2 regions of the Micromonospora sp. NPDC047465 genome follow, and region 2 is predicted to be linked to the other one. Evidence: riboswitches for the same ligand, from Rfam matches in the RefSeq annotation. Region 2 holds a riboswitch; the other holds the start of a gene.
The links. A riboswitch is a leader RNA that binds a small molecule or an ion and turns the genes downstream of it on or off. The one in region 2 is predicted to bind ZMP and ZTP.

Region 1 (7,606 bases), on a different contig from region 2:
ACCGGCCCGGTGATCCCGCCGGAGCCGCGCGGGTCAACCGGCTCGCGACCGGGTGACCGGTGGGCGGGCGACGACTGCCGGTAGGGGGGCTGTCCACAGTCGGCGGTGGCGGCCCTGCCGTCTCGGCGTTGACACACCGCGTTCACCGCATGGCAAAGCGCGACTGTCGGTGTTCCGCCGTCCTTCATGGACACCCATAATGGACGCCATGATCGCTTGGGAGTACGCGTTGCTGGTCCGCCGCTATCAGGGGCAGGGCCGCAATTTCCATGTCAGCTTCATCTGGTACGGCCCGGACGGGACGCGCCGGGACATCACCGCGTACGGCGACACCGCGATCGCGCACCTCAACCGGGCCGGCCGGGAGGGCTGGGAGCTGGTCTCCGCCGCCGAGGACGTGAACAACATCCAGGGCAGCACCGAGGTGCACCGCTACCACCTGAAGCGGCCCATCTCCTGACCGGGCGGGGGCGGGCGGTCAGTCCCGGCGGGCCTGGCTGAGGAGACCGGGCTCTCGCGTGTCTGTCGGCTCCTCATCCGTGCGTGTGCGGAGGGGGTGCCGAGACCGCGCGTATCGATGTGTCGAGATCAACGACTGCGGTAGCGTTGCCTCCCGCCGCCGCTGACCGGCCGCCCCGCCCGGGCGCCGGAGCGGCGCGGCGGGAGGAGGAGCGGTGACGCAGCCGGCAGCCGGGGTGCCCCGGCACGTCGTCGGGGTCGACTTCGGCACCCTCTCCGGCCGGGCGGTCGTGGTGGACGTCGCCGACGGCGTCGTGCGCGGCGAGGCCGTGCACGCGTACCGGCACGGGGTGATCACGCAGCGGCTGCCCGACGGGACGCCGCTGCCGCCGGACTGGGCGTTGCAGCACCCCGACGACCACCGCGAGGTGCTCCGGGTCGCGGTGCCCGCCGCGCTGCGGGCCGCCGGCGTACGCCCCGGGGACGTTGGCGGCATCGGCGTCGACGCCACCTCCTGCACGATGCTGCCCACCCGCGCCGACGGCACCCCGCTCTGCGAGCTGCCCGAGCTGGCCGGCCGGCCGCACGCGTACCCGAAGCTGTGGCGGCACCACGCGGCCCAGCGGCAGGCCGCCCGGATCAACGACGTCGCCGCCGCGCGCGGCGAGACCTGGCTGCCCCGCTACGGCGGCCGGGTCTCCGCCGAGTGGCAGCTCGCCAAGGCGCTGGAGGTGCTGGAGGAGGACCCGGCGGTCTTCGACCGCGCGGAGCGTTTCATCGAGGCCGCGGACTGGCTTGTCTGGCAGCTCTGCGGCCGGGAGACGCGCAACGTCTCCGCCGCCGGCTTCAAGGGGCTGCGGCAGGACGGGCGGTACCCGTCGGCGGAGTTCCTGCGCGCCGTGCACCCCCGCCTCGACGGGCTGCTGCCCCGGATCGACGGCCCGCTCGCGCCGCTGGGCGCCCGGGCGGGCGGGCTGACCGCCGAGGCGGCCCGGTGGACCGGGCTGCCGGTGGGCACGGCCGTCGCGGTCGGGTCCATCGACGCGCACGTCACCGCCGCGGCGGCCCGCGCGGTCGAGCCGGGCCGGATGCTCGCCGTCCTCGGCACCTCCACCTGCCTGATCATGAACGCGGCGGCGTACCACGAGGTGCCCGGGGTCTGCGGCGTGGTCGACGGCGGCGTCACCACCGGTTCCTGGGGCTACGAGGCGGGGCAGAGCGGCGTCGGGGACATCTTCGCCTGGTACGTCCGCACCGGCCTGCCGGCCGACTACGCGGACGAGGCGCGCCGCCGCGCGCTGAGCCCGTACGAGCTGCTGGACGCCCTCGCCGCCGAGCAGCCGGTGGGCGGGCACGGGCTGCTGGCGCTGGACTGGCACAGCGGCAACCGGTCGGTGCTCATGGACCACGAGCTGAGCGGGGTGCTGGTGGGGCTGACCCTGGCCACCCGGCCGGAGGAGATCTGGCGGGCGCTGCTGGAGGCCACCGCGTTCGGCGCCCGGACGGTGGTCGACGCGTTCACCGCCGCCGGGGTGGCCGTCGACGAGCTGACCGTGGCCGGCGGGCTGACCCGCAACCGGCTGCTGCTGCGGATCTACGCCGACGTCATCGGCCGGCCGCTGCACGTGGTCGACTCCGCGCACCCGGCGGCGCTGGGCGCGGCGATCCACGCGGCGGTCGCCGCCGGGGCGTACCCGGACGTGCCGGCCGCCTCGGCGGCGATGGGCGCCGCCCGCCGCGAGACCTGGCACCCCGACCCGGCCCGGGCGGCCGCCTACGACGAGCTGTACGCGGACTACCGCGCGCTGCACGACCACTTCGGCCGGGGCGGCACCGACGTCCTGCACCGCCTCCGCGCCCGCCGCCACCGCACCCACCGCCCCTGACGCTCCCGCCACGCACCGCCGGACGGGGCCGAGGGCGGAACGGGGACGCCCCCGCGCGGCGGGGCCGGGCGGGGGCGTCGGGGCGGGCGCCCGGATCAGCCGAGGTCGACGGCCGGGTAGAGCGGGAAGCCCGTGAGCAGGTCGCTGGCCTGCTTGCCGACCCGGTCGGCGACGGCCGGGTCGAGGATGTACTTGGCCTTCGACGGGGTGCCGTCCGGGTTCGCGCCCGGCCGGGTCTGGCTGAGCACGGTGTGGATCAGCTCGGCCGTCTCGTCCATCTGCGCCGGGCCCAGCCCCCGGGTGGTCAGCGCCGGGGTGCCGATGCGGATGCCGGAGGTGTACCAGGCGCCGTTCGGGTCCTGCGGGACGGAGTTGCGGTTGGTGACGATGCCCGAGTCGAGCAGGGCCTGCTCGGCCTGCCGGCCGGTCAGCCCGTAGCCGGTGACGTCGATGAGCACCAGGTGGTTGTCGGTGCCGCCGGTGACCAGCTTGCCGCCCCGGCGCAGCAGCCCCTCGGCGAGGGCCTGGGCGTTGGCGACGATCCGCTGGGCGTAGTCGGCGAAGTCGGGGCGGCGGGCCTCGGCCAGGGCGACGGCCTTGGCGGCCATCACGTGCGGCAGCGGGCCGCCGAGCACCATCGGGCAGCCCCGGTCGACCTGGTCGGCCAGCTCGGGCTGGCAGAGCACCATGCCGCCGCGCGGGCCGCGCAGCGACTTGTGCGTGGTGGTGGTGACGATGTGCGCGTGCGGCACCGGGTCGAAGTCGCCGGTGAAGACCTTGCCGGCGACCAGGCCGGCGAAGTGCGCCATGTCGACCATGAAGGTGGCGCCGACCGAGTCGGCGATCTCCCGCATGATCCGGAAGTTGACCTTCCGGGGGTACGCCGAGTAGCCGGCGACCAGGATCAGCGGCTTGAACTCGCGGGCCGCCTCGGCGACCTTGTCGTAGTCGACCAGCCCGGTGGCCGGGTCGGTGCCGTAGCTGCGCTGGTCGAACATCTTGCCGGAGATGTTCGGGCGGAAACCGTGGGTGAGGTGGCCGCCGGCGTCCAGGGACATGCCGAGCATCCGCTGGTTGCCCAGCTCCCGGCGCAGCGCGAACCAGTCGGCCTCGGTGAGGTCGTTGACCTGCCGCACCTGGGCCTTCCTCAGCGCCGGGGACTCCACCCGGTCGGCCAGGATCGCCCAGAACGCGACCAGGTTGGCGTCGATGCCGGAGTGCGGCTGCACGTACGCGTGGGCCGCGCCGAACAGCTCCCGGGCGTGCTCGGCGGCGAGCGCCTCGACGGTGTCCACGTTCTGGCAGCCGGCGTAGAAGCGGCGGCCGACGGTGCCCTCGGCGTACTTGTCGCTGAACCAGTTGCCCATGGCCAGCAGGGTGGCCGGGGAGGCGTAGTTCTCACTGGCGATGAGCTTGAGCGACTCGCGCTGGTCGGCGAGCTCGGCGCCGATGGCGTCGGCCACCCGCGGCTCGACGGCGCGGATCACCTCGAGGGCGCTGCGGAAGGCGGTGGATTCGGCGTTCGGCGACGACATGCGACCTCCAGTGACGTGCGGAAGGCCCAGGCGCTCGGCATGCGTCCTCATGACGGGACCGCTTCCCGATGGTTCTCCATCCCCACGCGCCAGTCACGGCCCACCGCCGATCCTACCGGGTCGCCCGGGCACGCCCCGGCCCACCTGGGGACCGCCGCACCTGTGCTGTGGTGCATCGACCGGCGCGCGGCCCGCGCGGTTCGCGGTCGTCCCCGGCCGCGCATAGGATCACGGTCATGGCAGGGGAGGACGGCGGGGGCGGCAGCCTGCTCGCCATCAGCGACCTGCACGTGGGGCACCCGGGCAACCGGGCGGTGGTGGAGCGGCTGCGCCCGGGGTCGCCGGACGACTGGCTGATCGTCGCCGGGGACGTCGGCGACACCGTGGCCGACGTCGAGTGGGCCCTCGGGCTGCTCGGCGACCGCTTCGCGCGGGTGGTCTGGGCGCCGGGCAACCACGAGCTGTGGACCCCGCCGGCCGACCCGGTGGCGCTGCGCGGGGTGGCGCGCTACCAGCACCTCGTCGACCTGTGCCGGCGCCTCGGCGTGCTGACCCCCGAGGATCCGTACCCGGTGTGGCGGGGGCCGGGCGGGCCGGTGCTGGTGGCGCCGCTGTTCCTGCTCTACGACCACAGCTGGCGCCCGGAGGGGTTCGACACCCCGGAGGCGGCGCTGGCCGAGGCGTACCGGACGGGGATCGTCTGCACCGACGAGTTCCTGCTGCACCCCGACCCGTACCCGAGCCGGTCGGCGTGGTCCGCCGCCCGGGTCGCCGAGACCGCCCGCCGGCTCGCCGCGCGGGAGCCGGGGCTGCCGACCGTGCTGGTCAACCACTGGCCGCTGCTGCGCGAGCCGACCCGGATCCTGCGCTATCCGATCTTCGCCCAGTGGTGCGGCACCGAGGCCACCGCCGACTGGCACCTGCGCTTCGACGCCGCCGCGGTGGTCTACGGCCACCTGCACATCCCCCGCACCACCTGGCACGACGGGGTGCGGTTCGAGGAGGTGTCGGTGGGCTACCCGAGGGAGTGGCGGTCCCGGGCCGTACCGCCGGCGCTGCGGCGGATCCTGCCCCCGCCCCCGGCGTGACGACGGGCCCCGGCGCACCGGGGCCCGTCGGAGGCGGTCGGCTCAGGCCGTCACGGCGTCCAGCGACTTCTTGATCGCCTTCGGGTCGGTCGGCTTGCGCGGCGCGTCCGCGCGCAGCTCGATCATCCGTTCGCCGATCTCCTGGAGCTGCTTACGGCCGAGCGCCTCGCGCACCTTCGGGAACCACTCCTGCTCCTCCTCCTCGACGTGGTGCAGGACGTTCTCGATCAGCACCGTGGTCTTGGCGTTGAAGCGCTCGTCGTCGGCGTCCATGGCGAACAGTTCGGCGCAGAGCACGTCGGCGACGTGGTGCTCCTCGTACGACTCGAGGATGTCGTCCTCCAGGTCGGGCAGGAGCTTGCGGACCTCCGGGTACATCACCTCGTTCTCCAGGTAGGTGTGCACCGTGAGGGCCTCCAGGATCTGGCTCACCAGCTTCTGCCGCCGCGCGGCCGGTCCCTCCTCGGCATCCTGGAACGCCTTGAACAGACGGCGCATCTCCTTGTGGTCCTCTTTCAACAGGACGATGGCATCGGTGGACACCGTTGACCTCCTCGGCTCGTCGGACGCCCCTCCCGTACCCCGGCCGTGAGCAGCGAAAACGGGTGGGGCCCGGCGGATCACCGCCGGGCCCCACCACGGGTCGTGCCGTGCTGCTACTTCACCACGTTGTACGCGTTGACCATGCCGGCGCCGTAGAAGCCGTTGCGCTGCCCGCCGGAGCAGGTGGCGTCGTAGGCGTTCGGGCCGGCCGCCATCAGCGGTACCGGGTTGTAGACACCGGCGGGGCAGGAGATCGCCTCGGCGGTGTTGCCCAGGAAGGTCGACAGCTGGCCGGGGGTCATGCCCGGGTGCGCCGACAGGGCCAGGGCGGCCACGCCGGTCGCGTGCGGCGAGGACATCGAGGTGCCCTGCTTGTAACCCCAGCCATTGGTCTTCGTGGCGGTGTTGTAGGTGGTGGACAGGATGGCGTCGGCGAGAGTCGAGCGGACACCCTGGGTACGGAAGCGGGTGTCGCCACCCGGCGCCGTCACGTCGACCGTGCCCTGGCCGTACGAGGAGTAGTAGCTCTTCTCCCCGGTCGGGCCGACCGCCGACACCGTCACCACACCCGGCGCCTCGGCCGGCAGGTCGAGGCAGGCGTTGGTGAGGTCCTCGCGGACCTCCGGCGTCCCGTTGTTCGGGCTGCCCTCGTCGGTGATCTTGTGGGCGAGGTCGAAGTTCGAGTTACCCGCGGACGCCACGTGCAGCACGCCCTTGCTCTGCGAGTAACGGATCGCCCGCTGGACGGCCTTCCACACCGGACGCTGGCGTGCGTCGTTGCGGCAGTTGAGCTCCCACGGGTCGATGTAGTAGCTGTTGTTGGTCAGCTGCATGCCCTGCTCGGCGGCCCACATGAACCCGCAGACCGCAGCCTCCGGGAAGATGTAGCCGTCGTTGTTGACCACCTTGACGGCGGCCACCTTGACGCCCGGCGCCACACCGGTCACGCCGACGCCGTTGACGGCGGCGGCGATGGTGCCGGCCACGTGGGTGCCGTGGTCGGAGTTGGTCGGGTTCCAGGCGGACTCGGTGGTGTCGGAGACCCCACCGATGCAGGACGTGCTCTTGTCCTTCGCGATCTGGCTGGCCAGATCGGGGTGGCTGGAGGAGATGCCGCTGTCCAGCACGCCCACCACCACGCTGGCGCTGCCGGCGTTGACGGCGTGGGCCTGCGGGACGTCGATCATCGGCATGTCCCACTGCTGACCGAACATGGGTTCCTTGGTCGGGTCGGCGGTGGTGTTCGCCGCCTCGGCCGCGGAGACCTCGATGGTCTCGCCCTCGTCGAGGGCGGTGCCCAGGCCGGCGGTGGACGCCACCGAGTCGACGCCCGCGCCCGCCACGTCCGTGACGAAGTCGGGGTTGGTCGACCGGACGACGAGCACGCCGATCTGGTCGTAGCTGGCCACCACGGTGCCCTTGGCGGCGGCCACGCGGGCAGCCGCCTTGTCGGTCTTCGCGCCCTGCGGGGCGAGCACCAGGAACGTGGTGTCCGGGCCGGCGGCCGACGCCGCCGGGGCCACCCCGCCGGCGACGGCGAGGCCGACACCGAGCGTCACGGCGGACGCGGCAGCCAGTGTCTTGCGACGGAGGTTCTTCACACAGACTCCCAGGGGATGTTTCCAGCCGGGCACGCCCCCTGGCGGGGAGCGGCCGGCGGGAGGCGGGCGGGGATGCCCTCCTCCGACCCACCAGCGTAGGAGCCGCGTGTGGCGTTACACACAGCCGTTCGGTCAGACAAGGAGGTGTCAGACGGTGGCGAGGGTGTGGGGAATCTCGTCGAGCAGCTCCCGGGCGAGGAACCCGATCCGGCCGAACCGTGGCACCAGCCGCTGGCCGCTCACCGCGTGGGCGAACGCCGCCCAGCACGCGGCCTGCGCCGGCTCGGCGCCCCGGGACAGCAGCCCGGCCAGCAGTCCGGCGCGGACGTCCCCGCTGCCGGACGTGCCGAGCCCCGCGTCGCCGCTCTCCTCCCGCCAGCTCCGCCCGTCGGGTGTGGAGACGTGGCCGTAGAGCGAGACCACGGCGTCGTACCGGCCGGCCAACTCGATGGCCTCGGCGTCCAGGTCGTCGCCGGGGTCCCGGCCCAGCAGGT
Region 2 (7,606 bases):
CCGGGTTGCGGGGCGTGGGCGACTCGGGGGCGTTGCACGAGCAGGTGACGGGGTGGTTGTTCCCGACGTCGTTGACGGCGGTGTTGCCGCTGGTGGCGGGGTTGGTGGAGCCGACGGTGCGGCGGCGGTACGTGGTGGCGCGGGAGGTGTTGGCGGCGTACGGCCTGGTGGACCGGTATGGGGCAATGCTGAACCTGTTGGACGGTGGTGGGGTGTCGGCGGGCCGCGTGGCGGGGCATCTGGCGGGGTTGGCGCGCACGTTCGACGTGGCGGCGGAGGTGGCGCGGACGCGGTTCTTCTTCAGTGCGGACATCACGCCGGCGGCGCGGGTGGTGGCGGTGGACGGCAGTGCGGCGTTGGTGGCGGCAGGGCGGCACCGGGAGGCGATGTTCTGGATCGTGGCGACGTACGCGCGGTGTCATGCGGTGCTGGCGGTGGACGCGCCGGAGCGGGGGGTGGAGTTGGCGCCGGCGTTCGAGGCGGCGGTGGCGGATCTGGGGGTGTCGTCGGCGGCGGATCGGCGGCGGCGGGCGGACGAGGTGTTGGCGTTCCTGCCGGGGTGGTGGGCGACGGTGGAGCAGATCGTGGGCCGGTGAGCGCCTCGCGGCGGGTCAGCGGGTGGCGCTGCGGTGTCGGTCGTCCTGGCCGGGGCGGGGTTGGTCGCCGCCCTCGGTGGTGGCGAGCAGGCTCAGTGCGGGGCGGAGCGGGGGTCGGCGGGGTCACCGAGCTGGTGTGCGGGGCCTGCGTGGAGCGGGACGAGTTCCCGCTCCCCCGGCGCTCTGATCCGGGAACCGGGGTGCCGGCGCCGGGTGCGGCCCGAGGGTGGTCGGGGTGGACCGGGGTCACGGCGGCCGGTCCACCCGGGGTCCGTCGTGTCGGGCCCGGCGGCGAGGGCGTTCGCCGCCGGGTCGGACGGTGTCAGAGGTGGCCGGTGGCGCGGCGGGCGGCGTCGAGGGCGTTACGGAAGAGCATGGCGACGGTGGTGGGGCCTACTCCCCCGACGCGGGGGGTGATGGCGCCGGCGACGTCGGCGCAGGTCTCGTCGACGTCGGGCAGTAGGCGGCGTCCTTCGTAGCGGACGCCGCCGCCGATGACGGTGGCGCCGGGGCGGACGTGTTCGGGCTGGATGATGCCGGGGACGCCGGCGGCGGCGATGAGGATGTCGGCGCGGCGGGTGTGGGTGGCCCAGTCGGGGACGCCGGTGTGGACGACGGTGACGGCGGCGTTGGCGGTGGGGCGTTTCTGGGTGAGCAGCAGGGCGAGGGGGCGGCCGAGGGTGGCGCCGCGGCCGAGGATGACGACGTCGCGGCCGGCGACGGGGATGTCGTGGAAGGCGAGCAGGGCTTCGATGCCGGCGGGGGTGCAGGGCAGCGGGCCGGGCAGGCCGAGGGCGAGTCGTCCCATGTTGAGCGGGTGCATGCCGTCGACGTCGAGGTCGGGGTCCATGGTCTGCAGGGCCCGGTCGTAGTCGAGGTGGCCGGGGATGGGGTGTTGGATGAGCAGGCCGTGGACGTCGGGTGCGGTGTTGAAGTCGGCGATGGCGCGGTGCAGGTCGGCCTGGGTGGCGGTGGCGGGCAGGTGGACGTGGGGTGAGTCGAAGCCGAGTTCGGCGGCCTGGCGCTGTTTGATGCGGATGTAGCCGGCGCTGGCGTCGTCGTCGCCGACGAGGATGGTGGCGAGGCTGGGGGTGATGCCGGCGGCGCGTAGGGCGGTGACGCCGGCGGCGACGTCGGTGAGGATGCGCTCGGCGACGGGGGCGCCGGGCAGGAGTCGGGCGGTGGGCATGGTGCTCCTCTGTCAGCGGAGGCCCAGGCGGTCGACCTCTGCTCGTGGAGCTCCCCGATGGTTGTTGCCATCCCCTGGCCGCCAGTCGCGTCGGGTTCAGCTTGCCACAGGTGGTCAGCCGAGGTCGACCAGGAGGGGGCGGTGGTCGGAGATGGCGGACAGGGGGGTGTGTACGGCGGTGACGGGCGGGAGCCGGTCGATGGCGTGGCGGTCGGCGAGGATGTGGTCGAGTTGCACGCGGGGTTGCCCGGCGGGGTAGGTGGGGCGGCGGCCCAGGGGGCGCCAGCCGGTGAGGAGTCGGGCGGGGCCGGCGGGGAGGTTCAGGTCGCCGAGGAGGATGCGGGGCGCGGGCAGGGTGCGTAGGGCGCGGATGGTCTGGCGGAGTTGGTGGGCGTTCCAGCCGGGGACGAAGGACAGGTGGGTGGCGGCGACGGTGAGGGGGCCGTGTGGGGTGTCGAGGACGGCGGCGAGGACGACGCGGGGTTCGTCGTGCAGGAGGGTGAGTCCGCCGCCGGGTCCGGGGACGTAGACGGGTGAGCGTACGGGGGCGGGGCGCAGGCGGGTGACCTGCCAGCTGCGGACGCGGTGGCGGGTGACGAGGCCGACGCCGTAGCAGGGTTCGCCGTGTCCGTCGTCGTCGTGGCGCAGGGGGCGGAACTGTTCGCCGGGGGTGCCGACGACGGCGGCGGCGAAGCGGTGTTCGTCGGCGCCGAGGGCGCGGGCGGCGATGGCGGTGAGGTCGAGTTTGCCGCTGCGGCTCTGGTCGCGGTCGACTTCCTGCAGGGCGAGGACGTCGGCGTCGAGGGCGGTGACGGCGGCGGTGAGCCGGTCGGGGTCGACGAGGCCGTCGGTGAGGGACCGGCCGTGCAGCAGGTTGAAGGTGGCCAGGCGCACGTTTGCACCCTACGTGGCCGTGGGAGTGTTGCCGGGTGTTGAAGGTGCTGTGGTGTTCGGTGGTGCTGTTCGTGGCGTTGGGTGCGGTGGGTGTGTGGTTGCGTCGGCGGCGGGGTCGGTGACGGTGGTGCGGGCCGGTGGGTCCGGGGTGCCGGTCGAGTTTCTGGCGGATGGGCCGAGTTGCGGCGTGACGCCGCGGCGCAAATCGATGTCCTGGGACGGCGTGGTGCCGCGATCATGGAGCGGACACGGACCCGTAACCGATGGGAGTCCGTGCCTGTGCCTGCCGACCCGACGGTCCTCCATCCGATGCCTGAGCAGCCGCGGGTGGTGCTGCTCCGGCCGCATGAACGCCGACCGGCTCGTGGAACTGGGCGTGGCGCGCCGTATCGACACCCCCGAGGCCACCGCCGAGGCTCTACGGGCGGCCCTGAACGACCTGGTCACCGACGCGCAGGTCGCCCGCCGTTCGGCACTGCTACGCGTCGGCGCGCAGGCCGAGGGCGGCACCCCGCGCGCCGCCGACCTCATCGAGAACATGCTGGCCTGAGCCTTGCCCGTCACGGCCGGGGCTCGGGCTCTTTGTGCCGTGGCTGCTGGTGAGGCTGGCCACAAGGGGTCTCGTGGGGCGGTCGGCGGTGGGAAGAATGGCGGCCCGTGGACCCCCTGTCGCTGACCACCCTGCTCGCTGCGGCCGCCATGGCCGGTTGGGTCGATGCCGTGGTGGGGGGTGGGGGGCTGTTGCTGTTGCCGGCGTTGTTGGTGGCGGCGCCGGGGATGCCGGTGGCGTCGGCGTTGGGGACGAACAAGCTGGCGGCGATCGCGGGTACGACGACGGCGGCGGTGACGTACGCGCGGCGTACGAAGATCGATTGGGCGGTGGCGGGGCCGTCGGCGGGGTTGGCGGTGTGTTGCGCCGGGTTGGGTGCGGCTCTGGCGGGGGCGGTGCCGGCGTCGGCGTACCGGCCGGTGGTGTTGGCGGTGCTGGTGTCGGTGGCGGTGTTCGTGGTGCTGCGGCCCCGGTTGGGGGTGGTGGCGCAGCCGGAGCGGCGGACGCGGTGGCGGGTGGCCACGGTGGTCGCGGTGGCGGGTGTGGGGATCGCCCTGTACGACGGGTTGATCGGGCCGGGCACGGGGACGTTCCTGGTGTTGGCGTTCACCGCGTTGGTGGGTGCGGACTTCGTGCACGGTTCGGCGATGGCGAAGATCGTGAACGCGGGCACGAACCTGGGGGCGTTGGTGGTGTTCGCGGCGACCGGGCACGTGTGGTGGCTGCTGGGTGCGGCGATGGCGGTGTGCAACATCGCCGGAGCCGCGCTCGGGGCGCGGATGGCGCTGCGGCGCGGCTCCGGCTTCGTGCGGATCGTGTTGTTGGTGGTGGTGCTGGCGCTGGTGGGCAAGCTCGGCTACGACCAGTGGGTGGCGTCGACCTGACCGCTTCCCCGGGTGCGAGGCCGGCCCCGGTGCCGGTTTCCGCGGACTGGCCGCTTCCCCGGGCGCTACGGCCGGCCTCGGCGCCGGTGGGTGGTGTCAGGCGTGCCGGACGACGTCGGTGTAGCCGAGGCGGGGCAGGCGCGGGAACCAGGCGTTCTCGGCGGGCCGGCCGATGTTGACCACGAGCAGGCTCTTCCAGGTGGAGTCGGTGAAGAATTCCCGGTCGACGCCGGCGGCGTCGAATCCGCCCATGGGGCCGGCGGCGAGGCCGGCGGCGCGGACGGCGAGCAGGAAGTAGCCGATCTGCAGGGTGGCGTTGAAGCGGGCCATCTGCTCGCGGGACTCGGGGTTGCCGGCGAGGTCGTCGCGCAGCTGCGGCCGGATCGGGAACACCTGCGGGATGAACTCGTGGAAGTCGGTGTCGGCGGCGAGCACGGCGACCATGGGCGCGGTGCTGGTCTTGGCCTGGTTGCCCTCGCTCATGTGGGCGACCAGGCGCGTGCGGGCCTCGCCCGGGCCGACGAAGAGGATGCGCAGGGGCTGGGCGTTGACGGCGGTGGGCGGGAACTTGGCGAGTTCGAAGATCGCCTGGAGCTGCTCGTCGGTGACGGGTTCGTCGGTGAAGGCGTTGGCGGTCCGGGCGTCGGTGAACAGCTGTGCCTGGGCCTCGGGGTCCAGGGTGATCAGGGGCGAAAAGACGTCGGTCATCGGGGGCATCTCCATGCAACGGACTAGTTGGCTACGACGACAGTAGCAGCTAGCTTTTTAGTAGTCCCTGGTTCTGTCGGTCCCCGCCGTATCCTGGGACCATGACGGTCGAGCGGGAGGTCGACGGCGCGCGCCGGGCGTGCCACGGGGGCATCACCCGGGCCTTCGCGTTCCTCGGCAAACGGTGGAACGGCATGCTCCTGGGCACCCTCGCCGACGGCCCGGCCGGGTTCGCCGAGCTGGGTCGCGCCCTGCCCGGGATCAGCGAGTCCGTCCTGTCCGACCGGCTGGGCGAGCTGGTCCGGGTCGGGCTGGTCAGCCGGACGGTGCGGCAGGGCCCGCCGCTGGGGGTGAGCTACGAGCTGACCGAGCGGGGCGCCGCGCTGGTGCCGGCCCTCGACGCGCTGGCCCGCTGGGCGGACGAGAACCTCCCCGCCGCGCCGTCCACGGGCTGCTGACCCGCGCCACCGCGCCCACGGGACCGGCCACGGGGCCGCCCGAGCGGATGTGTGATCATCAGCGGATGCCGGTACGCGCCGAACACGACCGGGCCGTCCTCGCCGGGCTGCTGGGACGCGACCCGGTGCTGCACGCCTACCAGCTGGGCGACCTGGACGACTTCTTCTGGCCGTACACCTCCTGGTTCCGCCGGGGCGAGGAGGTGGCGTTGCTGTACCACGGGGCCGACCCGCCCACCCTGTTGGCGTTCGCGGCGCCGCCGCGGGTCGCGGAGCTGGCGGCGCTGCTGCGGGAGCTGGCGCCGGTGCTGCCGGCCCGGCTGTGGGCGCACCTGTCCCCCGGCCTGGAGCCGGCGCTGGCCGGGGCGTACCGGATGGAGCCGGCCGGCCCGCACCACAAGATGGCGCTGACCGACCCGGCCCGGCTGGCCGCGACCCCGCCCGCCGGGGTGGTGCTGGACGCCGCGGACCTGCCGGCGCTGCACCGGCTGTACGCGGACGCCTACCCGGGCAACTGGTTCGACCCGCGGATGCTGGACACCGGCCAGTACGTGGGCATCCGCGAGGGCGGCGAGGTGGTGGCCGTCGCCGGGGTGCACGTGTTCTCGCCGGCGTACCGGGTGGCGGCGCTGGGCAACGTGACCACCCATCCCCGGGCCCGGGGGCGCGGGCTGGCCGCGGCGGCGGTGGCCGCGCTGTGCGGGCGGCTGCTGACCACCGTCACGCACGTCACGCTCAACGTGAAGGCGGACAACGGGCCGGCCGTGCGGCTCTACGAGCGCCTGGGCTTCACCCGCGTCGCCGACTACGGCGAGTACGCGTTGACCGCACGCGGGCGGTGACGGCCGGTCGTCCGGCGATCCCCGGCCGCGCGGCCCGGCGCCCGCGCCGGCCGGCGCGGCGGTGCGACCGTCCGGCGCCGCGGCCCGAACGACCGGCCGAGGGCCGACGTGAGAAGCCTTTCACCTGCATGTTCGGTCGTCCAGGGGGGTCGGGAACCCGACGCTGGACGCTGCTGGTGTCGGACCGGCGGGGACCCGTGACGGCCCTAGCGTCTCCCGGCAGAGGTCGCGCGTGCGACGCGCGGCGGAGCTGAAGGAGCGACGCATGGCAACAGCAGCAGTGCCCTGGCGGCGAACACGGACGGTGAGCCTGCTCGCCGGCGTCACGGCGGTGGTGACCGCGCTGGCGACACCCGCCGCGGCGGCGCCCGGGGTGAACCCGGCCCTCGTGGACCGCGACGCCGACCCCGGCACGTCGATCGGCGTCAGCAAGGTGGTGTCCACCCCGCCGATCCCGCCGAAGCCCGACGTGGTGCTGCTGGTCGACACGACCGGCAGCATGGGCGGGGCGATCGCCAACGTACGGACCAACCTGCAGCAGGTCATCACCGACGTGCGCGCGGCGCAGCCGTCGGCGCAGTTCGCGGTGGCCTCCTACCGGGACACCGGGGACGGCGCGGAGCTGTTCCGGGTGCGGCAGGACCTGACCGACGACGCGACGGCCCTGCAGAACGCGGTGAACGCGCTGGCCGCCGGCGGCGGCGGGGACACCCCGGAGGCGTGGGTGAACGCGCTGGTCGAGGTGTCCGAGGGGGCGATCGGCTACCGGTCGGGCAGCAGCCGGATCGTGGTGCTGGTGGGTGACGCGCCGAGCCACGACCCGAGCAACGGGCGCACCCTGGCGCAGGCGACGGCGGCGTTGCAGGCCGACGAGGCGCGGCTGCTGGCGGTGAACGTCAGCGGCGGCGGTGGCGGCCTGGACGCGACCGGGCAGGCCACGGCGGTGGTGTCGGCCACCGGCGGGCAGCTGGTGGGCAGCTCCCCCGACACGGTGACCGCCGCGATCCTGGCGGGCCTGCGGGACCTGGACGTCACGGTCACCCCGACGGTGACGTCGTGCGACGCGGGCCTGTCGGTGGGCTTCGACGCGGCGTCGCGGACGCAGCAGTCGGGCACCGACGTGCCGTTCGCCGAGACGATCACGGTGGCGGCGGACGCCGCGCAGGGCGCCGAGCTGACCTGCACGGTGGACTTCCTGCTCAACGGCCTGTCCGGCGGGCCGGCGTTCACGCAGCAGATCCGCGTGCGGGTCAACGACGTCACCCCGCCGACCGTGGTCGTCGACGACCGGACGGTGGAGGCGACCAGCCCGGCCGGCGCGGTGATCGACTACCCGGCGACGGCGACCGACAACGTCGACGGTCCGCTGACCCCGACCTGCGTGCCGCCGCCCGGCTCGACGTTCCCGCTGGGCGCGACGACGGTGACGTGCACGGCCACCGACGCGGCCGGCAACACCGGCAGCGACACCGCCGTGATGCGGGT

Region 1: linked by a shared signal. The riboswitch ahead of ABZ793_RS27035 (glycine hydroxymethyltransferase) and the one ahead of ABZ793_RS26525 (tetrahydrofolate dehydrogenase/cyclohydrolase catalytic domain-containing protein) in region 2 are both predicted to bind ZMP and ZTP.

Annotation. Positions count from the first base shown of each region.
Region 1 is NZ_JBEYTP010000038.1:10,333-17,938, forward strand. Features, by position in the region: gene ABZ793_RS27020 (PLP-dependent aminotransferase family protein) at 1-13, shown strand, start outside; gene ABZ793_RS27025 (hypothetical protein) at 200-460, shown strand; gene araB (ribulokinase) at 675-2,345, shown strand; gene ABZ793_RS27035 (glycine hydroxymethyltransferase) at 2,441-3,880, opposite strand; ZMP/ZTP riboswitch at 3,898-3,987, opposite strand; gene ABZ793_RS27040 (metallophosphoesterase) at 4,117-4,968, shown strand; gene ABZ793_RS27045 (hemerythrin domain-containing protein) at 5,011-5,511, opposite strand; gene ABZ793_RS27050 (S8 family serine peptidase) at 5,625-7,112, opposite strand; gene ABZ793_RS27055 (NAD(P)H-hydrate dehydratase) at 7,260-7,606, opposite strand, start outside.
Region 2 is NZ_JBEYTP010000036.1:46,051-53,656, reverse strand. Features, by position in the region: gene ABZ793_RS26530 (hypothetical protein) at 1-596, shown strand, start outside; gene ABZ793_RS26525 (tetrahydrofolate dehydrogenase/cyclohydrolase catalytic domain-containing protein) at 919-1,785, opposite strand; ZMP/ZTP riboswitch at 1,800-1,884, opposite strand; gene ABZ793_RS26520 (endonuclease/exonuclease/phosphatase family protein) at 1,900-2,679, opposite strand; gene ABZ793_RS26515 (hypothetical protein) at 3,026-3,229, shown strand; gene ABZ793_RS26510 (TSUP family transporter) at 3,337-4,113, shown strand; gene ABZ793_RS26505 (malonic semialdehyde reductase) at 4,210-4,821, opposite strand; gene ABZ793_RS26500 (helix-turn-helix domain-containing protein) at 4,923-5,279, shown strand; gene ABZ793_RS26495 (GNAT family N-acetyltransferase) at 5,345-6,121, shown strand; gene ABZ793_RS26490 (VWA domain-containing protein) at 6,387-7,606, shown strand, end outside.